DNA from 4 places in the Chryseobacterium sp. D764 genome. Region 1 is predicted to be linked to each of the others. Evidence: riboswitches for the same ligand, from Rfam matches in the RefSeq annotation. Region 1 holds a riboswitch; each other region holds the start of a gene.
What was found. A riboswitch is a leader RNA that binds a small molecule or an ion and turns the genes downstream of it on or off. The one in region 1 is predicted to bind cobalamin.
Positions count from the first base shown of each region.

Region 2: it holds a riboswitch for cobalamin, as region 1 does, so the genes downstream of both, KYG33_RS08700 (acyl-CoA thioesterase) here and KYG33_RS16695 (TonB-dependent receptor plug domain-containing protein) in region 1, are expected to answer to the same signal.
Region 3: it holds a riboswitch for cobalamin, as region 1 does, so the genes downstream of both, prpB (methylisocitrate lyase) here and KYG33_RS16695 (TonB-dependent receptor plug domain-containing protein) in region 1, are expected to answer to the same signal.
Region 4: it holds a riboswitch for cobalamin, as region 1 does, so the genes downstream of both, metE (5-methyltetrahydropteroyltriglutamate--homocysteine S-methyltransferase) here and KYG33_RS16695 (TonB-dependent receptor plug domain-containing protein) in region 1, are expected to answer to the same signal.

Region 1 is NZ_CP079219.1:3,684,126-3,691,946, reverse strand. Features, by position in the region: gene KYG33_RS16710 (DUF5074 domain-containing protein) at 1-235, opposite strand, end outside; gene KYG33_RS16705 (cell surface protein) at 264-1,457, opposite strand; gene KYG33_RS16700 (YncE family protein) at 1,472-2,605, opposite strand; gene KYG33_RS16695 (TonB-dependent receptor plug domain-containing protein) at 2,602-4,635, opposite strand; cobalamin riboswitch at 4,744-4,929, opposite strand; gene KYG33_RS16690 (transporter) at 5,020-5,967, opposite strand; gene KYG33_RS16685 (cytochrome-c peroxidase) at 5,980-7,005, opposite strand; gene KYG33_RS16680 (MbnP family protein) at 7,022-7,821, opposite strand, start outside.
Region 2 is NZ_CP079219.1:1,936,537-1,944,357, reverse strand. Features, by position in the region: gene KYG33_RS08730 (PaaI family thioesterase) at 1-321, opposite strand, end outside; gene KYG33_RS08725 (1-acyl-sn-glycerol-3-phosphate acyltransferase) at 367-954, opposite strand; gene KYG33_RS08720 (PspC domain-containing protein) at 1,271-2,992, opposite strand; gene KYG33_RS08715 (PadR family transcriptional regulator) at 3,004-3,333, opposite strand; gene KYG33_RS08710 (XAC2610-related protein) at 3,852-4,550, shown strand; gene KYG33_RS08705 (HD domain-containing protein) at 4,552-5,142, shown strand; gene KYG33_RS08700 (acyl-CoA thioesterase) at 5,200-5,583, opposite strand; cobalamin riboswitch at 5,702-5,882, opposite strand; gene KYG33_RS08695 (hypothetical protein) at 5,916-6,716, opposite strand; gene KYG33_RS08690 (GEVED domain-containing protein) at 6,976-7,821, shown strand, end outside.
Region 3 is NZ_CP079219.1:361,176-368,996, forward strand. Features, by position in the region: gene KYG33_RS01520 (hypothetical protein) at 1-85, shown strand, start outside; gene KYG33_RS01525 (hypothetical protein) at 307-1,050, shown strand; gene KYG33_RS01530 (sensor histidine kinase) at 1,088-2,137, shown strand; gene KYG33_RS01535 (LytR/AlgR family response regulator transcription factor) at 2,142-2,909, shown strand; cobalamin riboswitch at 3,260-3,451, shown strand; gene prpB (methylisocitrate lyase) at 3,908-4,804, shown strand; gene prpC (2-methylcitrate synthase) at 4,807-5,961, shown strand; gene KYG33_RS01550 (bifunctional 2-methylcitrate dehydratase/aconitate hydratase) at 6,056-7,507, shown strand; gene KYG33_RS01555 (CoA-acylating methylmalonate-semialdehyde dehydrogenase) at 7,641-7,821, shown strand, end outside.
Region 4 is NZ_CP079219.1:372,607-380,427, reverse strand. Features, by position in the region: gene KYG33_RS01600 (aldehyde dehydrogenase family protein) at 1-368, shown strand, start outside; gene KYG33_RS01595 (helix-turn-helix domain-containing protein) at 497-1,294, shown strand; gene KYG33_RS01590 (hypothetical protein) at 1,296-2,006, opposite strand; gene metE (5-methyltetrahydropteroyltriglutamate--homocysteine S-methyltransferase) at 2,211-4,514, opposite strand; cobalamin riboswitch at 4,688-4,874, opposite strand; gene KYG33_RS01580 (Lrp/AsnC family transcriptional regulator) at 5,070-5,531, shown strand; gene KYG33_RS01575 (enoyl-CoA hydratase/isomerase family protein) at 5,616-6,398, opposite strand; gene mmsB (3-hydroxyisobutyrate dehydrogenase) at 6,466-7,350, opposite strand; gene KYG33_RS01565 (enoyl-CoA hydratase/isomerase family protein) at 7,442-7,821, opposite strand, start outside.

The sequences.
Region 1 (7,821 bases):
ATTTGAATCCCCAAACCATAGCGTCAGGGTTTTTACTGTCGTTCCACTGCACTACAAAAGCAGCTTGGTTAGCTCCTGATCCTACCCAATACTGAATATCAGAAAAACTGATTGTGGTGGTATTAAGCTTGCTGATCCCCGAAATATCATTTCTGGGTACGCCCTGAACTTTTATCTGTGCATTTGATAGACATGCAAACAGAAAAAGCATCATAAAAAGGTAAAACTTTTTCATTTTTTATTAATTTAAATAGATTGAATTATTATTTGAAATGTAAATCGTAGGCTCCTGCCACTTCTGTAGAAACTTCTCCCAGCCAGCCAGCTTCCTGATTGACTCCTGTATATATTTTCATAAAATCTACCCCGGGAAGTTTCACATATTTTCCGTTTCTGTCTACAGCCCATGAAATATCAATATTGGAAGCTTCGTCATTATTCGGAGCATTATCAGCGTATCCGAAATCATATGACTTTCCTACCCAATACGATCCGTCACCATTCTGATCGTAAAAATTGTTTGCCAGTCTTGTTCCCGAAAAGCCGTAAGAACTATCGGTAAACCATAAAGGATAATAGCTTTGTACATGGAACGTATTTTTTGTTTTAAAACCTTGATTCCCCAGATTATCATTCCACTTGATATATTCTACATCGGTCTGCCAGAATTCGGTTCCGGCTACAGGTGTTTTATTTTCATCAGGTTTATGGTACGTTATACTGTACTCTTTTACTGTTGCGTTTTTAAAATATTCGCTGCCTGCAATTTCATACCATTCATCATTATCAGGTTTTCCGTTTTTGTTTCTGTCGTAGGCTACCATAATAATTCCCGGCTCACATGATCCTGAACGTTGATCACTGGCATCATTTCCAAAGAATGCATTTCCTAACACTTTAAAATCTCTTCCGTTCAAATTCGGAATGGTATGATCAAAACCGAAAACCACATATCCGCCATATCCGCCCAGACTGATCATGGTAGAATTACCTCCCACCAACGATTCGTTTGCTTTCTGAAGCATATTTGCAGCGGTATTTCCAGGCATATATTCCGGAATTTCATTCATGAACTGTCCTACAGCAGGACGGAATTCCAATACTTTAGCAATATATTTACTGTAAGGTGTTTTCTCTTTGGTAACAATGATTTTAGAATGATAAACCTGTTCGTTTCCTTTGTTATTAATTTTTAAAGTCAGCGGATAAGCATCTGCTGTTGGGCTGATAAATTCAAGTTCTGAATTTTGAGAGATAATAGAATCATTGATACTCCACGTAACCGATCCTGAAGCATTGGTTGGAATACTCAAAACCTTTAAACGTTCAATGGAATAAGAATCATCAAGACCGTTAAAGGTAAACTCCTCTTCATCATCGTGCTTACAGGCTATTACACCTGCCAGGAAACATGATAAAACTCCGATTTTTAAATAAGTAAAGGTATTTCTCTTCATTTCTTAAAGTTTGGTTATTTGTATAAAAAGGTAAAGTGGGCAGGGATATTTCCGCCTTCTGTTTTCCATTTAAAATGTCCGTTTTTATCAAAGCAATAGACAAATCCCATAGAAACATAATTTCTGGCATCTGTCATATAGATATCTTCTGTGATTGGGTTTACAGCAATTCCGTAAGGTGTTTTAATCGCAGTTTCGTATTCTTTGTCAAAAATGCTGTTGGCAATAATTTGTTCTGTTTTTACATCAATGATCCCAAAGCTCTTCTTATAGCTGTGTGTGTTGTAATTGAATTCATTTCCGTAGAAATAGAGTTTATCATTAACGATTGTCATTTCACTCACTGCGAGGTGGAAATCTTTTTTAACAATTCCTGTTGCTGCATCTATAAGGTATAGGCTGGAAGGAACGTTATAATAATCTCCTCTTGAACTCACGTACAGATCACCGTAATTATCTTTTTTAATGTGGTGAAGATTAATCGCAACATTTAATTTTTGGATTTCAGTAAAAGTGTTCAGGTCTATTACAGAAACGGTATTGTCGTAATCAGGAGCTTTGTATCCTCCGGAATTGGCCACAAATAATTTATTCCCTACAATTTCCATTTCTTCCGGTTGATACCCTACTACCACTTCACGCTGGATGGAAAGAGAAACTGTATCAATTTCCACAATTTTTCCTTTGGGTGCTTTTGGATTAACCGCTACCGGACCTGCATAGCTGCTGGCATAAGCTTTCCCTCCTTTAAAGGTTAAATAACGGCAGTTCTGTAATGGAATAGAAGTAATACGTTTGGCTGTTTTGGCATCCAACACTTCAATCTTGTTGGAAACATTGACAACAATATACAGCTTGCTTCCGTAGATCTTAATATCATTTCCAACATCTCCCAGTTCTTTCACAACATTCGGATTAATCTCCGCGTAGATGTTCCTGTAATAGGTTCCTTTGGTATAATCAAAAAAGTCCAAGGTACATTTGTTGCTTCCCATATTTCCTTCATTCAGCATGTAGAAACCTTTGATTGCTGTATTTTCTGATGGAAGTCCCTCTACCACTTCCTGGCGGACAATAATATCATCCGTACGGCATGAACTAAGAAAAGCTAAGACAAGAAATAAAAAGTAAAAGTTTAGTTTTCTCATAAGGTAAAGTTTAGAATAAGTTTAAAGTTTCTGCCCGGCATCGGATAATTGATCACTACATCATAATATTGGTTGAAAATATTATTCATCTCAAGGCTTACTTTAAATTGATGATTCGCCCAGTTGAATTTTTTCTGAACAGACAGATCATGGGTATACCAAGGCTGTACATAATTGTATTGAATGTTGTCCTGGTTCACATCATACCTTTCTCCTACATACATCGCACTGTAATTGAAACTCCAGTCTTTATAGTCCGCCATCAGGGTGAAGGAGCCACTATGCCATGGTGTGTAAGGAATCTGATTTCGGTAGAATGTATCCTCCGGATCTGTCATATCTCTTGCACTTTGGTAAGTGTAGGAAAGCAAGGGTCTCAGTTTTACTTTTCCTAACTGCATTTCTGCCTGAACATTCACGTCAGCACCTATGATTTCAACCCGTCCAAGGTTCATCATCAGCCAGCGGAACATACTTCCGTTAGGGGCTGCAACAATCTTATCCTGTACTTTGTTGTAATAACCGTCTACTTTAGCATAAAAGGATGTAAAGAATCGGTTTTTATAATTCTTCTGATACGTAAATCCTACATCATACTGATTGGTAAATTCCGGCTTCAGGTAAGTATTTCCGATATTAGTGTAATACAGATCATTGAAGGTTGGCAGTCGGAAAATCCTTTTATAGAAAGCTCTTAAAGTAAGTTCAGGAATTATTTCAGGCTGGTAGCTCATAAATACAGCTGGGGTCCATTCTCTGCTGTCTCCGGGTCTTTTATTTTTTCTTACTTCTTCAAAAGTAAAAGTTCCTAAAAGGCTGCCCAGGATCTTGAATCTGTTCCACTGATACGTTGTTGCCAATGCAACCAATGTAGTGTAACGTGTAGGATAAGAAAAGTTATCCAGATTGGCATCCAGATTATTGTACTGAAAATCCCCGCTCAGACTGACATCCCAATTGGATGTGATAGAATAGATATTGGATGAGGAAAGATAGAGCTCTCGTTGGATATAGGTGTTATCGGTATGAATAATAGACTGCGAGCGAACAGTATCCATAAAATGAGTGTAATCGTAGGCAAACTTTGCTTTCAGCTGAGTTTCAAATCTGGGAAACAGTTTTTTCCGAAGATTGGCCTGCACGAAATAATTTTCATCAGAAAGTCTTGCTCCTCTTCCTCCAAAACGGCCATTCACAATAGGAGCCGGCATTCCACGGTCTGAAATATAACCATAGCCTCTTACATTCCAGCTTCCGTTATTTAAAGTTCCGTTTAACGAAGTTTCAAAACGTTTCGCTTTGATATCTGAGTCCTGCCTCTTTGCAATTGTATCATAAGCCTGCTGTCCATCAGGATATTTCTTGGCATACCGAAATCTGTAAATCCCATCACTTTGCAGAAATTCTCCACTGAAGCTGGCAGAAGTTCTGTCTGAAATTTTCTGTTCCAATCGGAATGACGGATTAAAAAGGTCTATGGAGGCACTTTTTGCTCTTATCACAAGATTGGTTTTCTTTATTCCTTTAAATACAGGCGTTTTAGGCTGTAAATAGATAGATCCCGAAGAACCGAAATCTTTTGCCGGCTGAAAAATCTCGCTTTTCTGCCCGTTATACAATGATATTTCTTCCAGATCATCCAAAGAATATCTTCCCAGATCTACCAGTCCGTTCTGTGCATTTCCCAGTTGAATTCCATCATAGAAAACGCCTACATGCTGACTTCCGAGGCTTCGGACATTAATGGTTTTCAATCCGCCAATCCCTCCATAGTCTTTGATCTGAACACCGGAAAAATACCGAAGAGCATCTGCTACAGAATGACTGTTCAGTCTTTCCAGCTGCTCGCCCTGCAGGGTTTGTGCCGGAAGAATTTCTTTGAAGTTTTTCTTGTAAAGGTTGATCCCTTTGATTGATTCTTCCTGAACACTGTCTTTTTTCTTGGTTTGAGAAGACAAAAGGTGAGATGTTAACACCAGTATTGTGAAAACAGCTTTATGAATTGCAGAAGTAATTAGTTTTGCCGCCATTAGCTCATTTAGGATAATGAAGACGCTAATGGATATAAGAATACAACGACAAAGCACAGCTGTCACTGCACAGAATCATTGATGTCCTAAGCTTTATTCCACGAAAGCGTCAAACGATTATTTTCTGGCAGGTCTTCTGACTTACTCCATTTTTGAAATCCTTCCCATTAAAAAACAGTGGATATATTCTTCAAAAATCTTGGTGCGGAGCTTACAGCAGCGGGTCTGTTCCGGATTTTCACCGGATTCCCTTTTAAGAGCTTTTTAGGGCTCACCAAATTTCGGCAAAGATAAAAAATTATTCCTAACCCCCAATTAAAATCATGATTCATAAACAATTAAAGCTCCCGAAGGAGCTTTAACATGATTAAAAAGGGGTTTTATTTAAATTCCGATATTCAGGAAAATACTAAATCTGGATTTTGCTTCAATATCACCACCAGCCAAATGGGTATACATAGGAAGCATGAGTTCACTTCCCAGGCTCAGTTTTTTATAAGAGGCTTCAAACCCAATCTTCCCATACAATGCACTTCCGGCTGTATTGGGCAGGGCTTCATCAAACTGCTTGTTCTGAGCATACACTTCTCCCTGCACTCCGGTTTTTACAGAAAAGATAGATTTTTCATTTCCTGCAACCTGATAAAATCCTGTTGCAGCGTAGTTCCACTGGTTTCCGAAATGGTAATTCTTCTTATTTTCCGTTTTGATTGTATAGTCTGTATTGACCAATACAGCTACTTTATTCTTTTGAAATTTATAATTCAAAGCCGCCTGATAATCCCAGCTTCCTGTTCCCAACTGAAAACTCGGATTGACTCCGGATGCTCCTTTTTCATCAAACTTTCCCAAAGGAATTTTCACGCCCAAACCTCCGCTCACGTGATGGAAATTATCTTTAGAGCTCATTAGCTGATAGATTCCCATCAGGTTCAGATCTCCGATTCCGTTGATTTTGATATCTCCCTGCATAGTCCTTTTTTCATGAAAATGAAATGGCAGACTTGCATATACACTTAGTTTTTTAGTCAATGGAATTTTTCCCCAAAGCTGTAAGGTATTAAAATACTGATCCTGTGTAAGATCTTTTACAAATAAATTTTCTTTTGCTTTGTAATGCTGTGCAAAATATTTGATTCCGATAAACTGTGGATTCAGCAAAGATTCAAAACCGGATGATCCGTTACCGGCCGCACAACCGCATGCATCACAGTCATCATCAAAATCAATTCTGCTAAAGCCATTCTGAGCAATATACATACTGTCTCTAACCAGATTTGCCTGGCTCAGGCTAAATACCATTAAACATAGTATTGCTATAATCTTCTTCATGTTTTCTATAATTTATTCTGCAAATTTTGGATTGGATATAAAACTTTTGTCGGACAATGTTTTCAGGAAAGCAATAATCGACTGTTTTTCCTGACTATTCATGGCTATTCCTGTATGACCATTCTGTTTCAGCTGAGGATCAAGATTCGCATTATCTTCCACCTGTTCTGAATAGAAATTGAGTACAGCATCTAATGTGTAAAACCTTCCGTCATGCATATAAGGTGCTGTATATTCTACGTTTCTCAAACTTGGAACACGGAATTTCATCCAGTCTACCTGATTAAGAGTAACTCTGTAACGCCCTGCATCTTTGAACTCGGTGTTATAATACATTCCTGTATTACGGAAGCTTTCATCGGTAAATAATTCTCCGCTATGGCAAGAGGCACATTTCTGTCCGAACAAAGCCATTCCCTGAGATTCTGTAGAAGTAAACTGCTCTTTTCCCTGCCTGAACCTGTCATATTTTGAATCTGCAGAAATTAAAGAAGCCATAAACTGTGACAGTGCTTTTAGAATTCTTTCTCCGGTAATGGTTTCATCTCCGTACGCTTCCCTGAAAAGTTTTTTATATTTCTGATCATCTTTTATTTTTGAAATGGCTTCCGGTATAGAACTGTCCATCTCATTGACATCTGTAATAGGGCTTATCGGTTGTTCATTGAGGTTATGAATAACACCGTCCCACATATATCTTTTCAAAAAAGCCATATTCTGAATGGGTGGCGCATTTCTGATTCCTATTCTGTCATCCACACCATGGCTTACGGTATGTCCGTGATGGGTGAAAGCATTTTCCTGAATATGGCAGAAGCCGCATGAAATGGTATTGTTTCGGGAAAGTCTTCCTTCATAGAATAATTTTCGGCCCAGCTCTACTCCGTTTTTGGTTACCGGATTGATTGATTTATCGAAAGTCATTTCCGTAAAATAAGAAGGAAACTGCAGATTGTATGCTTCATCTTTTTCCAGTGGCTGAATCACCTCATCAGAACAGGAAATACAGCTCATAATCAATACAAGCAGAACCAACATCCTTTTAATAAGAAAATTAATCATTGTGAACGTGGTCTACTTTAAACATTTTGGTAAGGTTATTGGTAACGTCTACCAAATGCTGGTTTGAGCCCATCAACATATCATTAGTTGTAGTAAGGGTAAGCGCTTTATCTCCACTCAAAAACTGATTCAGATCCGCAAGAATATGGACAGAAGGACGAATTTGTCCCGTCACTCTTGCTGTTGTCGGAAGATTCAATGTGATTTCACGGTATAGGTCAGCCTGTTCATTAGCGGTAACATTTCCCATATTTCCTGTATGATTCATAAATTCCTTTGAAGGGGCATCATTTCCATATTTCCCTTCCAGTTTCACAAAAATATACCCGGCAGCCCATGACCACGTCAGCCCTTTCTGCTTGGCTTTTGTCCAGAATTCCGCTTGACCATCTTGTCCCAGTAAGTAGGCTTTCTGGCTGATTCCCAATCCGAATTTTATTTTCTTATAATTGTTTTTCGGAATACCATCCAGATTCAGGTATATAATTCCGGCTACCGCATCCGCCTGATCTACTATGAAAGCGCCTTTATCAGGATTGTTTTCATTGTATTTAAATTCATTTCCGTTTTCGTCTATCAGTGATATGTTACTGATGACATATTTTAAAGCCGAAAAATTGTGTTTTTGTCCCTGAGAAGAAGTCTGAACCGTCTGATTTAAAACAACATCTCCTACATTATTAAATCCGTTTTCAAATTTGATCTGAAGTTTTCCGGGTGTGGTATCCTGTGGATTTTCGTCATCCCTGCTGCTTTCGCAGGCTGCAAAAGAGAATAAAGTAAAGGCAATAA
Region 2 (7,821 bases), 1.7 Mb from region 1:
ACGTGCAGTAGCCGTTACAATGCCGTCCTTTTTGCTTCTTAAATGATTGGAATTGATATTGGTTCCTACTCCGTAATATTTTTCACCATCAATGAAGATATTAGACAGGCTTGACCCTAAAGTTTCGGCCAAAACACAGCTTGCTCCTCCGTGCATGATTCCAAACGGCTGATGTGTTCTTGGAAGAACAGGCATAGTGGCAGTAAGGGTTTCATTTTCAAGATCAATATCGATGAATTTTATTTCAAGGGTTTTGGCAAGCGTTACATCTCCCCAGTTATTGATGAATGCTAATATTTCTTCTTTTGTCTGACCTTTCATTTTTTATAATTGATAAATGATGATTGATTAATTTCGTTTTTAGCTTTATTCATTACCGGTTCCCATGATATCAGGATTCCAGTTTTCGGGAACTTTCGGGACAATATCATTTTTTATATAATAGTCCTGAATTTCCTTCATAATTTCTGAAAAGGGAACGGAAGCTATTCTTTCGTAAGGAATAGTATAACCCAGGTAAACAATATTTCTTTTGAAATCACCTGCTGCCAGTACAATAGGAACTTTTGCAGCGAGGGCCATATGATAGAATCCTTTTCTCCATTTCGGAACCCAGCTTCTTGTTCCTTCCGGGGTAATAACAAGACTGAAATCTTCTTTGGAAAACTGGTTGGCTACAAAATTCACCAGATCATTTTTCTGGGTTCTGTCTATACCAATACCGCCAAGACCTTTTACGATACTTCCGTACCAGGCTTTGGTGTGGGCATCTTTAATAATGATTTTTAAAGGTTTTTCCAGTGACCAATAGGCGAAATTTCCTAAAATGTATTCCATATTATGGGTGTGAGGTGCTACCACTAGGATACACCTGTTCAGGTTGTTAACATCGCCCTGCAGAACGACCTTCCAGCCTAATATTTTTAACATTGCTTTGCCTATCAGCTTTTTCATAGATTTCTTGAATTAAAAACAAAAAAAGTATAACCAAACTTTGGTTATACTTTACAAATATATTGAAATATTATCGCTCTTAAAACAAACCGCTAATTAAATCTACGATTTTCATTACGAATTCCATTGCAAATTGTATCATGATAAAGCTGTGTTTTTGGTTGGTTGGTTATTAAATTTTAGCTCTACGAAATTAAACCTTTTTTTTTACATAAGAAACTAAATATGGTTTTATTTTTACTTTTCTGAGAGAAGAAGAGTGTGAATTTCAAACGGTTGCCATCCACTCACACCTTCTACCACTCTCTGAAGTTAATTATTTAGTTTGTATGGAAATTTCGTTTTTTCCGTCTTTGATTTTGATGTCCATATCTTTATTTGATTTTTTGATATTGGACACTGCAGAATCAATTACTTTCTTTGCCTGGTTGTTCGGAACTTTTTTGCCATTTACGATGATACTGTCTTGATCATCAGAGTTATACTCAATACTAGAACCGTTTACCGTGATTTTATTTTTTTCAATTCTAACGCCGTTGTTATCTTCATCGTTGTCCTGATCTTCATCATTGATACCATCTCCGTCTAAGTCACCATCAATATGGATATGGTTTTTGTTCATTGAAATAACCACTGCTTTTTGCGGAACTACAAGTTCATATTCCAGGCTATAGTCTCTGAATCTGTGTTCATATGGATATTTGATATAGTTTGGAAGTAGTATTTTGTTGTTTACAACTTCTACAGGAACTGTCAGCTGAATTGGGAAATTGTATCCTTTTCCTTCTTTTTTGATGATCAGATAAGGTGTTTTAATATCTGGCTTTCTTGTTACGTCTACAGAGATATAGTCTTCTTCATACACTGATCTTTTGTCAGAATAAATGTCATTATTATAAGCTTTGAAATTCTGAGGAATATTGATTTGCTTTACATCTACATACACTGTATCTGAAGTAGTGTTGATGGCCACATTCTCTACATCTTCCTTACTTCCTCTGTAGATCATGTCTTTTTTAGCCATGCTTATTCCGAAGTACGTTCCCAGTCCGATCAGAAGAAGAAATAAACCTCCTACTACCCATCCGATATTTCTCAGTTTTGTTTTTGGAGAAAATATCTTAATACTTAATAAGCTGAAAAGGATTGCTGGAATTAAGCTTCCGATTACCATCATGGCTGCCAATACTTTATCAAGACCCTGGTCATCCATATAGAATCTTATTTCATTGGCACCAGGAAAGTCTGTATCCATTCCGAAAAGACCGAATAATACAAATACTCCGATAATGCTGCTTACAGCCATCAATACGAAGAATCCTCCTACGATATACTTGAAAACATTCCAGATTCCGCTGCTTGCATTGTTGATATAAGGTTTGTTTTCGTTGTATATTTCTCCGACCCTCTGAGTAGATTCATTGGCAAACTGAACCAATTTATTAGACTCATTCTTAAGATTGTCGAAGTTCATAGGCTTTCCCTGCATTTTCAGGAAATCTGCTGCTGTTTCAGCTTTTGGAAGTACGATCCAAAGGATTACATATAAAAGACCGATCAGTGAAGATGAAATGGCTGCTGTAAAAATTCCTAATACAAAGATTCCCAGCCAGATTGCTCTCATTGCGGTAATATCCATTCCTACATATTGAGCTAAACCTGCGCAAACCCCTGCTACTTTTTGTTTTTCCGGGTCACGGAACAGTTGTTTTTTATCGGAATAATAAGTTCCTGAATTGGTATTTCTGGTAGATGTTTTTTCAGAAAAATAAGCCTCTTCCTGTTCTTCAATTTTTTCCGGGCTTCCGATCTGTGCGATTACCTTTTCTACATCGGTATCATTTATTACTTCACGTTTTCCCAGAGAATCTTTGAATATCTCCACCATTCTTATTTCTATGTCATGCATTACCTCATCAGCTTCAGAAGCATCCAGTGAGCTTCTCAAAGCATTCAGGTAATCGCTGAGCTTTATATATGCGTGTTCTTCTATTGTAAAAGAAAAACCTGCGAGTCCTATTGAGAGTGTCTTGTTCATAGCTTTGTTTTTTAATTTTGTTGGGTGATGTTTTTTACTGAGGCTGTCAGCTCATTCCATGTGTTTTGAAGTTCATCCAGGAAAAGTTTTCCTTTTTCTGTGATCTGATAATATTTTCTGGGTGGTCCTCCTGTAGATTCTTCCCATCTGTAAGAGAGAAACTCTCCGTTTTTAAGTCTTGTAAGAAGAGGGTAGAGGGTTCCTTCCACTACATCCAGTTTTCCTTTTTTCAGTTCGTCAATAAGATCAGAAACATACATTTCGCGATTATTGATGAGACTTAGAATACAGAATTCCAGAATTCCTTTTCGCATTTGCGCTTTGGTATTTTCGGTATTCATCTTTGATAAGTTTTGTTAATTAGTTATATAATTTTCGAAGTTCGGAACCTAGCTAGTTGTACCTATTTCGATTTTACATTACAAAGATATGTAAATAAAATGGTATTATGCAATACAAAGTAGTGAAATTTTTAAAATAAATAGTATAAATATTTGATAATCAGATTTATAAATTTTACTATGAATTTTGATAAGAATGAATTTGATCAAAAAATGTTTAAATTTTAAATGAAAATGAAAGAAATAAAGAGAAAAAAAGTTATCATTCATTAATTATTGCTCATTACCCAAGATATAGCCCCGATAGCAGCGGTTACCTCACAGCGGCTTGGGTTCAGGTACGGAGCGAGGAGTATGAGCGTATAGCGGGAAATAGCTTCTTATTACTGAACACTCTTTTATTTAAAGGCTGTTAAAATGTTTCAGATCCTTACAGATAATAAGGCCGGAATTTTGAGATCGGTATTATGATTCGTATTTTTGTTAGGAAAAAAACACCTAAATCACTTACTATTACCATGAATTTATTCAATAAGTATAAACATTTACCGGCTTTTGTTTTACTGGGGCCTGCATGTTTCGGACAATATCAGTTTGAGGTTAAAAATGCATCAAAGAATTATGATGCAATCATCCAGGTAGAAAATTGCTATGATGACCGGTGCAGCGGCAAAGGAACTGTAGAATTGTTTGATCATAAAAATACAAAGGTACAGACTTTTGCATCGGATAATCTGGTGTTGGAAACAGATCAGACTGAAAAGCCCAGGCTGGGAAAAATGATCCAGCTGACAAATAAACAGAACTCTGTAATCATTAATGATTTTAATTTTGACGGAACTGAAGATATAGCGGTAAGGAACGGGAATATGGGAAACTATAGCGCTGCTTCCTATGACGTTTATGTATTCAACAGTACAAGAATGGCATTTGTGAAGAGTAAAGAACTTACGGATCTTGCGTCCAGTGCTCTTGATATTTTTGATGTGGATGTGAAACGTAAGCGCCTGATCTCCTATGGAAAATCTGGCTGTTGTGATATTTTTACCACTGAATATGCTGTTGTTCCCAATAAAGGACTTGATAAAGTCTTTGAAAAAGAAGAAGATATGACGGTAGAAGGCCGCGTAAAAGTGATCACTAAAGAAAAGATCAATAATAAGTGGGTAACCAAAACAAAGGTGTACCCTTCAGAACAATATAATAGAGAAAAGTAAGATGAAAATTCAGAAAGAGATTGATTTTATCCTGGCAGTGGATGCCTTGAAAAATGTACAGCGAAGAAATTATAATGCTGACGATTCCCGAAGAGAGAATACTGCGGAACATTCATGGCAGATCATCATTCTGGCTCAGATTCTTTATCCATATGCTAAAAACCGTGCAGATATTGATCTGTTGAGAGTGATAAGAATGCTTTCCATTCACGATTTGGTAGAGATAGAAGCTGGGGATACCTTTATTTTTGATGAAAAAGCAATGGTAGGGAAGTTTGACAGAGAGAAAGCATCTGCACAAAAGATTTTCGGTATCCTGGATGAGCCTTTGCGTACAGAGTTCTTCAATCTATGGCTTGAGTTTGAAGATGAGAAAACACCGGATGCTATTTTTGCCTGTGGAATCGACAGAATTATGCCATTTATCTTAAATTCTCATACTTCAGGAAAAAGCTGGACGGAAGCCGGAGTAACAGAAAAACAAATCCGGAATATGCTTGAAAATGCTATCAGCAGAGCATCGGATGAAATGGGAGAAGCCTTTGAACTGCTGCTGAGCAGAAGCCTGGAAACTGAAAAAGTTGTGAAATAAATTTATTGAAAATAGAATAATTTTCGGGCGGCCTTTGGCCGCCCGAAAATTTATCATTTATAGTATCTGGATTGGTTTCTTGAATTCGTCAATCGCTACAAAAGTAAAATCACCTACAATGGCTTTTTCTCTTTCATAGGAATACATCTGCTCGGTATAGATCTCAACATTTACTTTCATACTTGTTTTTCCTACGTATGAAACTTTGCCAATCAGTTCAACAATAGTTCCGGCTGGAATAGGTTTCTTGAAATCGATCTTGTCACTGCTCACTGTTACCACTCTTTTTCTGGCAAATCGTGTGGCTGTAATAAAAGCTACTTCGTCCATCAGCTGCATGGCCGTACCACCAAAAAGGGTATCGTAATGATTGGTTGTGTTAGGGAAAACCGCTTTAAAGATTCTGGTTTCGGATGCTTCAATTCTTTCTTCTGTAGTCATATATCATTATTAATTAAAGCGAAATGAAAACGATATTAAAACAACAGAATAATGACAGGAACTTAAAGAACCCCCTGAAACAATCCATCAGATCAATACAACTTCAAATCGCGAAAGTTATTTGTTTAAAGAAATAGGCAGGTCTCCTGACTTGTAACATCTTTTATCTCCTTCCCATGCCTCGCACAGTGGATCTTTGATAAAGATTTCAGTTACTTACAGTTGCGCGACAGTCCGTGATTTTCACACGGTTCCCTTTTAATCTGCAGTGATGCAGAACCAATTCCTGTGATGAATAAGCGTAAAACTTTTCGAGTGCAAAAATAATGAATTTATTCCGGATTATGGTAAATAATCTGGCTGATTACTCTTCCTTTCTTGATGGTCCACAGCGTGGTGTATCTGTTTTCTCCTGAACCGTTTATCATGTATAAGAAAATATTATCGGTGTCCAGGGATGTTACGCCAATATTCTCAAAATCCATAGTAGGCTGGAACATGTTTTTGATGGCTTCTCTTACAAAGACAGAACCTCTTCCGGGTTGTTGTACTCTGATTGATTTGATCTCAGTCATTCCTTCAGGAAGATCATTTCCGATTCCCCAAGGTTTTACTTTATCAATGGTAAGAAGTTTTCCTTCCGCATCTTTTTCCTTTTTACGGTAGCCGGCATTGGAAGGGTAGATATCAATCACAACTTTGCTTCTTTGGGCAGTAGGAACTTTTGGATCAGAATTATCTGTGAAAATAAGTGATTTTCCGTTTTTGGACCTGGAGGGAGTATAGGCCGGAAGCTGGTCTATATAAGCAATACGTTCTTTATTGACCATTCCTTCTTTGTCCAGTGTTTCATAACGTACAAATGGTTTGTCTTCATCCTGTTTTTCAGGATATTTGATCCAGATCCACTCTGTTTCTCCGGGAGCAGGTTTTACATAAACAAATACATCTCCTTTACGCATACGGATCTTATCTACAATTTTTCTGTAATTGTCTTTATGAACCCGTACATTGGCATATCCTTCTTCAGCTTTTACAACTCCGAAAGGAACTTTATTCTGCCCTTTTACAAAGGCTATAGATAAAATACTGAAAGCGGATAAATAGAATGCTTTGTTTATGAAAGTCATCATGAAAATTTTTTGATCCCCCAAATATATAAATTAAATGCTTTTCAGGAGATAATTTATACCATTGCAGTTCTTTAAAATCTTGTATTTGTTTCAGATGGATTAAAAATGCAGATATCTTATGGGATTATTTTGTATAATAGGTGTGATTTTTGGCTTGTAATTTAAAATGTATTGATAAAATATAACAATAAATGAAATATTTATAAGAATTATTTCAAAAAATGCTCTATTTTTCAGGAGAATTTAAAAACTAATAAACATGACAAAAAGACTACTTTATGTATTCTCTTTTATTTTGGGTATTTCAAGCTTTCAGGCAGAAAACAAGATAGAAGCAGGATCAAAATCTTTATTTTATTGTGATACAAATGCTCCAACAGATGTTGTGGTATCAAATGTTAGCCTTACTTCCGCAACGGTTACCTGGACTGCCGACCCAAATACTCCGAACAATTATGTAAGATACCGGAAAGCTGGCAGTACCACCTGGATGATAGCAACGGGATTGTCTGGGCAAAATGTGTTTACTATTGGTATGTTAGAGCCCTGTACAATTTATGAAGTACAAGTTGCAAAAATATGTAACACGATAACGGGAACATGGTCCACTCCTATATTTTTTACAACAGTCATCAATTACTGTGCAAGCGCTTCTACAGATACCAGCATGATGCATATTTCCAATGTGACAGTAAACTCCACAGGGGTTACGGCTCCCATGGTCAGCAACTCCGGCTCATCCAACTATACAGATTACAGAAGCGATGTAAGCCGTAGAATAAAGTTTTTTGTAGGAAGTGTGGGCAATAAACTTTCGGTAAGTAATAGCTGGACCGGAACTCCAGGTACAACAACGGTAACTGCATGGATAGATCTCAATGCTAACGGCATTTTTGAATCCAGTGAAAGAGTAATGGTTGCCAATAATGTTACTCAGGCAGCTCCGGCTGTGTCTGTATTTAATATTCCAAGTTTTGCAACACTGACAACGTGTGGTACTGTAATGCGAGTGGTTTCAAGTCAAACTACACCTACAGATGCTTGTGGGACATTCACCTATGGCGAGGTTGAAGATTATGGGGTAGATATTATAAATCTCACACTA
Region 3 (7,821 bases), 1.6 Mb from region 1:
GTTTGCAACCTTGTTTTTTGATAATAAAAATCTGCTAAAATCTTTAGGACTTACTACAGAACTTATTGATCCGGCTGTCAATTAATTTCAACAGCTTTCAAATACTATAAAATCCGTCACTTTTTTGGCGGATTTTTTCAATGTATTGAATGAAGTGCCACCGTGTAAAAATGATCTCTTTCATTCATCCGTAAAAATCCTCCATTCATTTCTTTATTTCCTGAGTTCATTGTTTTCTGATTGAACCGCAGAAGCAGATAGAATAACTTTGACATATCAAAACAGAAATAATTAACATCATAAACTATGAACAGAGAATTAATTTTTTTAAGAACATTTGCTTTTACAGCAGTTATTGGAATTGTATTTTTAACAGCTTCAGCTTTCAAAACAGACGGACATGAGAAATTCACAGAGATTGATGTTGAAAGAATCAATATTGTTGAAAAAGACGGTACTGTAAAGATGATCATTACCAATGTAGAAAAATTTCCCAACGGAGAAGATAAAATAAACGGTAATCCTACCAATAAAACAAGAAAAAAACGCTCAGGAATGCTTTTCTTCAATGAAGACGGAATAGAATGTGGAGGTTTTATTTATGATGGGCAGAAAAATAAAAACGGGCACAGCTCGGGATTATCCCTTACTTATGATCAGTATAACGGTGATCAGGTAATGCAGCTTTTGACTCAGGATTATAAGAAAGGAGATAAAAGAGTAGTGGCAAGCGGGCTTTATTTCAATGACCGCCCATCAAAAGAATCACAAATAAAAACCGGGGAAATAATGGCAGAGCTGAACCAGATAAAAGATCCGGAAGCTGCTCAGAAAAAATATAAAGAATATGAACAGCAGGGACTGATTGGAGGAGCACCAAGAATGATGCTTGGGAAAACCAAAGATGAACATAACGGATTGTTTTTATTCGACAGTAAAGGCCAGCCGCGAGCCAGATTCTGTGTAGATAAAAATAACGAAGCAAAACTGGATTTCTTAGATGATGAAGGAAACGTTACCGCATCATTTCCTGAAAAGAAAAAAAAATAATACAAAGAAACAGCCCTGTAAAAATATAGGGCTATTTTTGCAAAAAAGACCATTCAGAAAGCCGATGAAAACCATTGTAAAACGGATTAATCAAAACAGGTATTTTCTTCTGTTTATCCTTTTGTTTGCCTATGTACAATCTATTCATACCCGTATTGGGATAAGAAGAACATTAGACTGGTATATTTTTACTCCGGAAGCTGCAGTTGTCACTCTTATTAGTGCCTGTATCTTGTTTTTTGTGATCGATTTTTTCATTAAAAACTGGCAGAAGTCATCAACATTCAGCATCACAGAAATCCTTAAAATATTCAGTTCATCACTGTTGACCTATCTTGTGGTGATGAAGATAATAGGCTTTTTGATTGCCTTTGCTTTTGGAAAGATTGAGAAGAATTTTAATCAGGAAGTTGTTATTCTTTCCACTTTTTCAGATTTGATCGGGGGCTTTATTTATGGAAGTTTTTTTCTGGCATACCGTTACTACAAAAAGAATACAGACTATCAGAAACAGCTTGCTCTTTATGATCATGCATTGTCTGAAAGTAAAATTAATCAGCTGAAAGCGCAGCTTAATCCTCATTTCTTGTTCAATAATCTCAATATTCTGGACCAGCTCATAGAAGAAGATAAACGAAAAGCTTCCGACTTTCTTAACGAATTTGCAGAGATATACCGCTATGTTTTAGATGTTTCCGATAAAAAATTAGTAGCAGTGGAAGAAGAGCTTGCTTTTGCAGAGAAATATTTTAATCTGATCCAGTACAAATACGGAAATGCCTATTCATTAGAAATAAATCATATAAGATCCCCAGGAAATATTATCCCGTTATCATTACAGCTGCTTTTGGAAAATGCAGTTCAGCATAATCTTGGAACGCTTACAAATCCAGTTGTAGTCACCATAAATCTGGATCAGACAATAACCGTTTCAAATAATGTTATACCGAAGCGTAACAGTAAAAAAACGTCTGGAAGAGCGTTGAACAATCTTAAAGAACAATATACGTTATTAACCGACCGACAGGTAGAAATATTAAAAACAGAAACCGGATTTTCAGTAACACTTCCTATAATTCCAGTATAAAAATATGATAAAAGTTATAATTATCGAAGACGAAATTCCTGCCAGAAACAAATTAAAACGTTTTATCAGCGAATTGGAAGAACCGGTTGAGATCGTTGCAGAGATTGATACCGTAGAAGAAGCCGTTACTTTTTTTAAAAATTCAACAGTAGACCTGATCTTTTCTGATATAGAATTATTGGATGGAAATGCCTTTGAAATCTACAGTCAGGTGAACATTTCAAGCCCGATAATTTTCACAACCGCTTACGATCAGTATTGGATGAATGCCTTTGAAAGTAATGGTATAGAATATCTTTTAAAACCATTTTCACAGGAACGTTTCCAAAAAGCATGGGGTAAATTTCTTTTATTAAGAACTTCTGCATCAGAACAGAATGATGTCCTGATAAAACTTCAGCAAATGCTCAATAACAGTCATCCAGAGAAAAAATATAAAAAAAGATTTACGGTCTCCTCACATCAGGGAACTTATTTTGTAAATACTGAAGAGATCACTTTCTTTGAAGCAGAAGAGGGAATTGTCTTTGCTTTTGATACTGCAGGAAAAAAACATCTGCTTAATGAATCTACACTAAAAGAAATTGAAAATCAGCTTAGTCCTTCGGATTTTTTCAGAATTAACCGAAGTGAAATCGTTCAGAAAATACATATTGAAAGGATAGAGCGTTACAACAGAAATACACAGTCTATCCAGATAAAAGGACATAAAATCCACCTTATCACAAGCCAGAGTAATACCTCTGCTTTCAGAAAATGGATTGAAGAATAAAGATTAAATTTTTGACTGAAAATGATATAAAAAAGATCATTTGAAGCCAGAAAATGAGCATCCATTATCGCTAAAAAAAAAGTTTTAAAAAACGCTTCAATTCCAGAATGAAAAACAATAACAAGTAGACAGTTTCTTTGAACTTGTCTGATTTTTTCACGACATATCTTGTGGATTTTGTAACAAAAAATGGGCAGGATAATCTAAATTATAATGTCTGTTGGGTGAAGAATGTATTTTTAATAATAACATAATCAATGGATTATGATTAAATAATTATTGTTTGCATAAAATATCTTTCATGTTTTTATAAAATACCTATATTTACCACCAAGGAGTTCTTAACATCTTCTTTATCAACCGAAACTGGTTACACTTAGCTGTGTCTTAAAAGGGAATCGTGTGCAAATCACGAACTGTCGCGCAACTGTAAGTAACATCAAGGTTTTTATCAAAAAAGGTCCACTGTATACCTCGTTATATGGGAAGGGCGATAAAAACTGTTACAAGTCAGGAGACCTGCCTATTTCGAATTGACGATGCTTTCGCGGTCTGAAGCTTATAGTCAGGTATGATACGATATGGATAACAGTGGGATCAATATATTTTGTCAGCTCGTGTTATTTTTATGATGCAGATAAGTAGTGGAGTGGTATGCTCTTTCATTATCGTGTATTCATCGTATTTTTCCTTTTCCATATTTTTCTTTCTCACAGGCATTGTGAAGTTTATCAGGAACTTTTTATGAGGATTTAATCAATATAAAAAGTTAAAAAAATGTATCCATTCGATTTCGATTATTCATACAGCAGCAGACTTGGAAATAAACAGATTGGCACGGAGATAATGGCTCTGAATTCCGGATTACAAAAATCGATTAAAACAAATCAGTTATTTTTTGATTTCCTTTTTAACATATCATGCAATGCCGGTAGCTATTGTGATGCCTGTTCATGGTTTTCTGTAAAACAAATTTCAACTAAACAATAAATATTATAATGACTACAAGTGAAAGTTTGAAGTCTCCCGGTATGAAATTTCGGGAGGCCATGCGAAAAGAAAGTCCCCTTCAGATTGTTGGCACCATCAATGCCAATCATGCATTGTTAGCACAGCAGGCAGGTTTTAATGCAATTTATCTTTCAGGAGGAGGTGTTGCCGCGGGTTCTCTAGGGATTCCGGATCTAGGAATTACCACGCTGGAAGATGTATTGATTGATGTTCAGCGTATCACGAATGTTTGTGATGTACCGCTCATGGTAGATGTTGATACCGGATTCGGACCTTCAGCATTCAATGTGGCAAGAACTGTAAAGTCACTGATTAAAGCTGGAGCTGCGGCCCTCCATATTGAAGACCAGGTAGGGGCAAAACGCTGTGGACACCGCCCGGGAAAAGAAGTGGTAACCAAAGAAGAAATGGTAGACAGAGTGAAAGCAGCGGTAGATGCCCGTACCGATGAAAATTTTGTAATTGGTGCCCGTACCGATGCATTTGCTAATGAAGGATTGGAAAAAACATTGGAAAGAGCAGCAGCTTATAAAGAAGCTGGAGCAGATTTTATTTTTGCAGAAGCCGTTCCTGACTTAAGCTTTTATCACAAGTTTGTTGAAGCCGCAGGAGTTCCAGTGCTGGCTAATATTACCGAATTCGGGATGATCAGAATGTACACGGTGGAAGAATTAAAAAATGCAGGCGTGGGACTGATCCTTTATCCGCTTTCTGCTTTCCGTGCTGCCAATAAAGCCGCTCAAAATGTATATGAACACCTTCGTAAAGACGGAACACAGATCAATGTATTGGATACTATGCAAACCAGGGAAGAACTCTATCAAAGCATCGGATACTATGACTACGAACAAAAATTAGACAACCTTTTTAAACAAAATAATTGATAATGTCAACTAACAGTGAACCCACATTTAAACCTAAAAAAAGCGTTGCGCTTTCAGGGGTAGCAGCAGGTAATACGGCTCTTTGCAGTGTCGGAAAAAGTGGAAACGATCTCCATTACAGAGGATATGATATTCTGGATCTGGCAGAGAAAGCACAGTTTGAAGAAGTAGCTTATCTTTTGATCTACGGCCAGCTGCCAACCGGAGCACAATTGAAAAACTATAAAGCCAAACTAAAATCTTTGAGAGGGCTACCTCATTCTGTGAGAAATATTCTTAAGAGTATTCCTGCAGCGGCTCATCCCATGGATGTCATGCGTTCCATGGTTTCTGCTATCGGAAGTATTCAGCCGGAAAAAGATGATCATAATATGGCGGGAGCAAGAGATATTGCAGACAAATTACTGGCATCTTTCAGCTCAGGTCTGTTATATTGGTATCATTATACCCATAATGGAAAAGAAATTGACGTAGAAACCGATGATGATACAATAGGAGGGCATTTCCTTCACCTGCTGCATGGGAAAAAACCTGCAGATTCCTGGGTAAAAGCAATGGAAATCTCGTTAAACCTCTATGCAGAACATGAATTTAATGCCTCAACATTTACCAGCCGTGTGATTGCCGGAACAGGATCTGATATTTACTCTGCAATTACCGGAGCAATTGGTGCTTTGAGAGGACCTAAACATGGTGGGGCAAATGAAGTTGCTTTTGAAATCCAAAGCCGCTACAATTCTCCTGATGAAGCAGAAAGCGATATTCGCAAGCGTATTGTGAACAAAGAAGTGATTATTGGCTTTGGACACCCGGTGTATACCATTTCAGATCCGAGAAACGTCGTGATTAAAAAAGTGGCGAAAGAACTTTCTGAAGAAGCAGGAGATATGCTGCTGTATAATATTGCTGAAAGATTGGAAACGATCATGTGGGAAGAAAAGAAAATGTTCCCGAATCTGGATTGGTTCTCCGCTGTTTCTTACCATCTGATGGGAGTGCCTACTCTGATGTTTACTCCGTTATTTGTCATTTCAAGAGTGACCGGATGGAGTGCTCATATTATAGAACAGAGACAGGATGGAAAGATTATCCGTCCAAGTGCCAATTATACAGGGCCTGAAAACAAAGAATTTGTGTCCATCAACGACCGGAAATAATGGAAAATAGAATGTCGGAAATGAAAAAACAATAATTCATTTTCAATTTTCCACTCTTAACTTTTAATTAATTAAAATTTTTCAATAATAAAAAATGAGTTCACACATCTCAAACGAAAGACCACAACCCGATCAGGTATTAACAGACATTGCAGACTATGTTTTAAATTACGAAATTAAAAATGACTTAGCATGGAAGACCGCTCACTACTGTCTTCTGGATACAATCGGCTGTGGGCTGGAAGCATTGACTTACCCGGCATGTACAAAACTTTTAGGACCTGTGGTAAAAGGGACAGTAGTTCCTAACGGCGCAAAAGTACCGGGTACCCAATTCCAGCTGGATCCCATTCAGGCAGCGTTCAATATCGGAGCGATCATCCGTTGGCTGGACTTCAATGATACATGGCTGGCAGCAGAATGGGGACATCCTTCTGATAACCTTGGAGGGATTCTGGCGACCGCAGACTGGTTATCCAGAACAAATATTGCAGAAGGAAAATCACCTTTAAAAATGAAACAGGTACTGGAAGCAATGATCATGGCTCACGAAATTCAGGGCGTAATGGCATTGGAAAATTCATTCAATAAAGTAGGACTGGATCACGTTTTATTGGTAAAATTAGCTTCCACAGCAGTTGTAGGAAAGCTGGTCGGATTAAACCGTGATGAAATTGTCAATGCCGTGTCACTGGCTTTTGTGGACGGACAGTCTTTAAGAACTTACCGTCACGCTCCCAATACAGGTTCCCGTAAATCATGGGCGGCAGGAGATGCTACCTCAAGGGCAGTACGTCTTGCCCTGATTGCAAAAACAGGAGAAATGGGCTATCCATCTGTATTGACAGCAAAAACATGGGGATTCTATGATGTTTCCTTCAAAGGGAATGAATTCAAATTCCAGAGAGAATACAGTTCTTATGTAATGGAAAATGTACTCTTTAAAATTTCTTTCCCTGCCGAATTTCACTCGCAGACTGCAGTAGAAGCCGCAATGACATTACACGCAACTTTAAGAGGCCTTGGAAAAACAACAAATGATATCAAAAAAATTACCATCCGTACCCATGAAGCTGCTATTAGAATTATTGACAAAAAAGGTCCGTTAAATAACCCTGCTGACCGTGACCACTGCATCCAATATATGGTGGCTGTACCATTGATCTATGGAAGACTTACGGCTGCCGATTATGAAGATAACATCGCTTCAGATCCAAGAATTGATGCACTTCGTGACAAAATTGAATGTGTGGAAGATGTTCAGTTTACTGCAGATTATCATGATCCGGAAAAACGCTCCATTGCCAATGCGATGACGGTAGAACTTAATGACGGAACTGTTTTAGACGAAATAGTGGTAGAATATCCTATTGGTCACAAACGAAGAAGAGACGAAGGTATTCCTGAACTGATCAAGAAATATAAAGTTAATCTTGCTCGTATTTTCCCGGAAAAACAACAAAGAACAATCCTTGAAAATTCATTGGAATATGACACATTAGTGAATCTTAACGTCAATGAATTTGTAGATCTTTTAGTCATTTAAAATCAAAAGAGATGGAGAATTGAATATCAAAACGTTTTTAAAGAATAGTCGATATTTTTTTGAAAAATGATCAGTTCTCCATTCTCATTTTTATGATTAAAACTTTCAATGCTCCATTTTAATTAAAAAAACTATGTCACAAAAAATAAAAATATTAATCAATGGAAATTTTACAGAAAGTAAAACGAAAAACTATCTTCCTGTAGAAAATCCTGCTTCACAGGAGATTCTGGCAGAAGTTCCTCTCACGGAATTGTCTGAAATAGATGAAGCTATTGAAGCCGCTGCAGAAGCTTTCAAAATATGGAAAGAAG
Region 4 (7,821 bases), 1.6 Mb from region 1:
AACCGGAAGGTCTTGAAAATGGTAATTTTGTAAAAGCAACCATCTTTACCAATGTTCGTAATGATATGCGTATCGCTCAGGAGGAAATCTTCGGGCCGGTATTGTCTATCATTCCTTATGCTAATGAAGAGGAAGCGGTTGCTATTGCCAATGACACCACTTATGGTCTGGCAGCTTACATCAGTTCTTCTGATAAAGAGCATGCAGAACGTATTGCTGCACAGATTGATGCCGGAAGAATCTGTATCAATGGATTTTCACATGATCCTTATGCTCCTTTCGGTGGGTTTAAGCAAAGTGGTATCGGCCGTGAGTATGGTGTGTTCGGATTGGAGGCTTATCTTGAACCCAAGACCATTCTTGCCTGATATTAAAATCCTCAGAGTCTGTGCAATAGCAGGCTTTGAGGATTTAAACAATATGTAATCCATTATTGATACTAAAAAAGTTTTGTAAGTTTGAAAAAAGAATCGATCAAGAAATAACTGTCTGAGCCATGAGCGAAAATAATATTCTTTTACCTATCAATTACTCCTGTCATTTTTCAGAATTCAGGGAAGGAGAACAATTTGCACGAATCCATAGTCTGGGACTGGTTATTTCCGGGGAAATGGAACTGAATGACGGTACCACAAAGACGATATTTAAAGAAGGGGAACTTTATTCTGCAAGAAAAAACCGTCTCCTGAAGTTTGCAAAATACCCTCCTAAAGATGGAGAGATAAGAACGGTAACCATTTATTTTGATGAAGCCATCTTACGTGATTTCAGCCGTGAGTATGGCTATCAGGCAGAGAAGAAGGATAATATTCCGGCTTTTATAAAACCGGATCAAAAGGCATTAACTTCTTTTATGTACTCTTTACTGGCCTATGAAGAACTTCCTGCTTCTACAGAACTTCTGCGTCTCAAACAGAAAGAAGCTTTACTTCTGATGCTGAGTGATGATCCGGGTCTTAAAGATATTTTATTTGATTTTTCTGAGCCTTACAAAATAGATATTGAAACTTTTATGAACAAAAACTTTCATTTCAATGTCAATGTAGAACGATTTGCTTATTTAACAGGGCGAAGTCTGTCTGCCTTTAAAAGAGATTTTCAAAAGATATTCGGGATACCGCCAAGACAATGGCTGCAGCTTCGGCGATTGAAGGAAGCTCATTTTCTGCTTACCCAAAAAGAGAGATCGGTTTCCGATATTTATCTGGATTTGGGCTTTGAAAATTTATCTCATTTCTCCTTTGCATTTAAAAAGCAGTTTGGCTATCCACCAAGCTCATTACAGGCAAAATAACTTAGACTTCATCTAAAAAAATGTATCTGAAAGCGATGATCACCAGAATGACAACAGCTATTGTAATAATTTTCACTTTCATATCGCTTTTAAGATGGTCAGGAGCATAGCGTAATGTTTTTTCATCAAGATAAAAATCCTTGTAAACCTCAGAATCAATTTTGAGATCGGGGCGAAAAGTCTGTACTCCTTTCAGAAAATGTCCAATAAGATCATACCGGTTTTTAAGTGGAATCACATCCAGATTGATCAGTTTCTTTTTGGGTTTTCCGGTTTCATCTTTTTCATGAACATATAGATTTTTTCTGAAATTACTATATTTTCCGAGATTCTGAGATTCTGAATAAATATCTTTTGTATAGGAGTCCTTGCTTTTGATCAAATCCTGGTATTTAATTTCTGACAGTATTTTCTCTTTTCTGTTGAGAAACAGGATTCCCTGATGATTGATCAGCAGACCACTGATTTTCTCATCCTGATTTCTGATCATTTGATAAGCCAGCCACCCTGCCAGCAGGCCAGTAATCAAAAAGAATAAAAAGAAGATCATGTCAGATGCGGTATCTGTAGAAGTATGTGAAACAGCATCAATAAAAAATCCCAGTAAAACAACAGCAATGACCGCAAAAAGAATGACAATACTCCATCTTATTCTGGCTATGTATTCCGGGCTGTAGGTTTCTGATCTCATTTCAGAAAATGATTCTTTCATATTTAAATGTATCGTTGGTTATCAGTTTTTCAATGTATTTTTAAGACTCATATCTGTCAAAATACATCGGGCAGCAAAAATACTATATAAAAATGAATAGAATATTAAATGATCACCCTATTTTTATCCTTTTAAAATAACAGATCGTGCTATGAAAATCATAACACGATCTGAATTGTTGAATATAATTATTTTAAAGTTTTTTTAAAGTGCATATTCTACGGAGGCTTCTTTAGCTGCGGCCACCATTGCAATCAAAGCTTTTTCTGTTTCTTCCCAGTGTCTTGTTTTCAGTCCGCAGTCCGGATTTACCCAGAGTTGATTGGCAGGAATTACGTTTTGAGCTTTTCTCAACAGTTCAATCATTTCTTCTTTTGACGGAACCCTTGGGGAATGAATATCGTATACTCCGGGACCAATTTCATTCGGATATCTGAAATCTGCAAAAGCATTCAGCAGTTCCATCTGAGAACGGGAACATTCTATGGTAATCACATCTGCATCCATATCAGCAATATTTTCAATAATATCATTGAATTCCGAATAGCACATATGGGTATGAATCTGTGTAGCATCTTCCACTCCGCTTGCTGAAATTCTGAAAGCTTCTACGGCCCATTTCAGGTAGTTCTGCCAGTCTGTCTTTCTTAATGGAAGCCCTTCTCTTATCGCAGGCTCATCAATCTGAATAATTCTGATTCCTGCTTTTTCAAGATCCGCAACCTCATCACGGATAGCCAGAGCAATTTGCTTACACGTCTCTGAACGGGGCTGATCATCACGTACAAAAGACCATTGTAAGATCGTAACAGGACCTGTGAGCATTCCTTTTACCCATTTTTCAGTCTGGGATTGTGCATATTGGGACCAATATACCGTCATTGGTGTCGGGCGGGAAACATCACCGAAGATCACAGGAGGCTTTACACAACGGCTTCCGTAGCTTTGTACCCAGCCATTTTTTGTAAATACAAAACCTTCCAGCTGCTCTCCGAAATATTCCACCATATCATTACGTTCAAATTCCCCGTGAACCAATACATCTATCCCTATTTCTTCCTGCCAGTTAATCGTTCTCTGGGTCTCTTCTTTCAGTAAGGTATCATACTGCTCTGCCGTCAGCTCTCCTTTTTTGAATTTTGCTCTCCAGCTTCTTACCTCAGTGGTCTGCGGGAATGACCCAATGGTTGTTGTTGGGAATAAAGGAAGCTGCAGTACTTTCTGTTGTTCTTCTTTACGGATTTTGAAAGTATTTATCCTTTGAGCATCTTTTTCAGTAACCGCATTTGCTCTTTGCTTCACGTCATCATTATGAATAAGAGAAGATGTTCTTCTGCTTGCAATTGCTTTTTTATTATCTTCAAAAGCGGCAAGAATCTGTTTATTCTCTGTTCCGGATGCCAGTTCTTTAAGCGTTACCACTTCTGCCACTTTTTGTTTGGCAAAAGCCAGCCAGTTTTTAATTTCCGGATTAAGTGTGGTTTCAAAATCCAGATCACAAGGTGAATGAAGTAATGAAGAGGAAGGAGCAATTAAAACCCTTTCAGATCCTAATTTCTCAACTGCTTTTTGAATGAAAGACAAAGACTTTTCATAATCATTTTTCCAGATATTTCTTCCGTCAACCACACCCAATGAAAGGCCTAAGCTTTCCGGAATGACATTCAGAATATCATCTAACTGTTCAGGGTTTCTAACCAAATCAATGTGTAAAGTATTCACAGGAAGTGATACCGCAAGTGATCCATTATCTTTTAATCCGTCAAAATAAGTGGCAATAATAAATTTCAGTTTCGGAAAGCGTTTTCTTATTTCGGTATAAATAAAATGATATGTTTCTTTTGCTTTCTCCGTTAAATCCAATGCCAGAAAAGGTTCATCAAACTGAATCCATTCTGCACCCTGCTCCTGAAGTTTTGTTAAAATCTCTGTATATACGGAAAGAAGGTTTCCAGCGAGATCCAGTTTATCAAATCCTTCTTCTTTCTCTTTTCCTAACAACAGATAAGAAACTAGTCCGATAATGACCGGTTTTGCATTGATTCCTGCCTGCTTTGCTCCTGCAAATTCATTGAAAATTTTATCTGAACTCAGTTTAAACTGTTGATTTTTATAAAACTCGGGAACGATATAGTGATAATTGGTATCAAACCATTTTGTCATTTCCATCGCTGTGATATCCAGTCCTTCTTTCTGATATCCTCTTGCCATGGCAAAATAAAGATCCAGCTCAGAATTGTTTTTTTTAAGCACTACTTCATGATAACGTGTGGGAATTGCCCCTACCACAAGACTCATATCCAATACCTGATCATAATATGAAAAATCATTACAGGGAATAAGGTCTATACCGGCTTCTTTCTGAATGTTCCAGTTTTGGTTACAGATATTTCTGCCCGTATTCAGAAGTTCTTCCAAAAGGATTTTACCTGACCAATATTGCTCGCAGGCTTTTTTGAGTTCTCTTTTGCTACCAATACGCGGATAGCCCAGAATGTGAGTTTGCATTTTTTTTACTTTTTAATTAAACTTAATGGTAAAGTCTTTTAAAAATGCTTCGTAATGTTTTAACGGATAAAAATTTCAGGATCATGATATAACAAACAATACAATTCCCTTACAGAGAAAGTGTATAAATCCGATATATCATCTGTATGACCCAAAGCTTCAGACCGCGAAAGCATCGTCAATTCAGTAAAGGCAGGTCTCCTGACTTGTAACAGTTTCCATCATCCTTCCCGCTTTTGGCAGTGGATATACTAAGACAGAAACCTTTGGTATGTTACTTACAGTTGCGCGACAGCTCGTGATTCTCACACGATTCCCTATTAATCTACGTTACGTAAAACCTTTCCTGTTTGATGAAGTATCTCTAAAGAACTGTACTTTTACCTGTAATGATAGTCATCAGTAAAAGTTTTTAATCTTGTGTAAAATTAACAATACAGAATAAACACACAATAAAAGCTAATTAATTAAGCAAAATAAACTTTAAAAAACACAGTAAAAAGCATATAATTCTTTACATTTGACTGTTTTTATAATCTAAAAGAATAATATTCTGTGGAACAACTCGATGATAAGGATGTACAGCTGCTGAGGCTGCTCCAGAAAAATGCAAAACTGACCGTTAAAGAGCTTGCTAAAGAAGTGAACCTCTCCACTTCACCTGTTTTTGAAAGAGTAAAAAGATTGGAACAGGAAGGGTTTGTGAAAAGATATGCCGCTGTTCTTGATGCTGAAAAACTCAACCGTGGGTTTACGGTTTTCTGTCAGATTAAGCTGAAAATTCACGACCGATCTGTAGGTTATGATTTTGTGAAAGAAATTTTAGAAATTGAAGAAGTTGCAGAATGCTACAATATTTCCGGAGATTTTGATTTTCTTCTGAAAGTTCAGGTACGGGATATGAAACATTACCAGGATTTTGTGTTTAATAAACTGGGATCTGTAGATTCTATAGGGAGCACTCACAGTACGTTTGTCATGGCTGAGGTGAAAAACAATCATGGAATCACCATATAATAAAAATGGAAAATTGAGAATTGAAAATGGAAAATGATACTTAACTTAAACCATGCTATTTTCAATTCTCTATCTTCCAATGTATTAATTTCCTTTAAAGTCCGGGGTTCTTTTTTCTATAAATGCCCCGATACCTTCATGGTGGTCTTCTGTTGTAAACAACTCTCCGAATAATGCAGCTTCCTGTTTTAACCCATCCGTAATGTGCAGTTCAAATCCTGTATTTAAAGACTGTTTTGCTTTTGCCACAGCTACAGGTCCTCTTGCGGCAATTGTTTCTGCCAGTTTTTGAGCTTCGTTGAGTAATTCTTCGGGCGCAAAAACATGATTGACAAAACCAAAATCTTTACAAGCTTCTGCGGAATAAAATTCTCCGGAGAAAACCATTTCCCTTGCTTTGTATAATCCGATAGCTCTTGGCAGACGCTGGGTTCCGCCAAAACAAGGCAATAATCCTAATGTCACTTCAGGGAGTCCAAATTTTGCTTTCCCGCTAGCCAGGATAATATCACAGGATAATGCCAGTTCACACCCTCCTCCCAATGCAAAACCGTTCACAGCAGCGATCACAGCAAACGGAAGTTCTTCAATAGCATTAAAAGCAGTTTGTGCAGCAATAGAAAAAGTCTCTGCTTCTGCGGGAGTCATTTGCTGCATGGCTTTAATGTCAGCCCCTGCAACAAAAGCTTTTTCCCCGGAACCGGTAATAATTAATACTCTGATATTTTTATCTGATCTTATCTTGCTGGCAAATGATTTCAGTTCCTGTAAAACCTGTTCATTCAAGGAGTTTAATGCCTGCGGACGGTTTATCGTCAGCGTTCCGACAGGTCCGTTTTGTTGATATAATAATGTTTCGAAAGTCATTTTTTTAATTGATAGTTGATAATTATTAAAAAGTAATCATAGACAGTATTTACCTTCTATTCAATTTTTAAAGGTCTCTGTTTAGAAATTGAATAATACTTGAAAAGTCTGTTTTTCCATTTCCGGATTCGCTCCACATTCTGTACAAATTCAATGCGGTATTGCCAAGAGGTGTAGATGTTTTGGTTTCCAAACCCGCTTCTGCAGCAAGGCCCAGATCTTTTGTCATCAGGTCTACGGCAAAACCACCAGAATAATTACGGGAAGCCGGAGCATTTTCAATTACTCCCGGATAGGGATTATAAACATCCAAGGACCAGTTTTTCCCGGAACTCTTCTGCATAATCTCACTTAAAACCTGAGGATTAAGACCATGTTTCACCCCCAGATTGATAGCTTCTGAAGTTCCGATCATGTGAATGGCCAACAGCATATTATTACAGATCTTAGCAACCTGACCCGCCCCGGATTCTCCGGCATGAAATATATTCTGTCCCATACACTTGAGTATCGGCCTGGCTTTTTCGTAGTCTTCCTGTTTACCACCCACAATAAAGGTGAGTGTACCTGCCTGAGCTCCGGCAGTTCCTCCGGAAACGGGTGCATCTATCATTCTGCAGCCTTTTGAAGCAGCAAGTTCAGCCACTGTACGGGCTGTAACTGCATCAATGGTACTGCTGTCAATTAATAATGTGTTTGGTTTCAGGCTGCTCATAAAATCTTCTGAATAAAGATCAGCTACGTGTTTTCCGGAAGGCAGCATTGAAATCACTACATCTGCATCCTCAGAAGCGGCCACAGCAGATCCTGCAGCCTTTCCTCCTTCTGACACCAGTATTTTCAAAGCTTCCTCCGAAAGGTCAAAACCCACAACGTGATGACCTTTTTTGATCAGGTTAATAGCCATTGGCCCACCCATATTTCCTAATCCTATGAATGCTATATTTGACATAATTTTTAGTTTAAAGTTTAAAGTTGAGGGTTCAAAGTTCTCTATTGATTAAAAACATCTATGAATGTCATAAAAGTCTTATTTTCAATACTTAAATCTCCATTCTCAATGTTTCATTTTCCATTTTCAATTCTTTAAAGTAAGAATCTATCCATTCTTCCGTAATCTCTTTCCATGTTGCGGGATGCCATTTCGGAGACATGTCTTTGTCTACCAATAATGCTCTTACTCCTTCTGCAAAATCAGGGTGGATACAGCACTGACACGACAGATTCAGTTCAGATTGAAAAACCTCTTCAAGGCTTAGATCTTTACCTTGTTTCAATTGTCTGAAAATAATGTGCGCTGAACTTGGAGATCCGGCTTCAAAGCTTTTCACACCGTTATTAATCCATTCATCTTTATCATTATGGCTGATCAATATTTTTCTGAAATCTTCCAGAGAGTTGATTTCTTCAAACTGCTTGATAA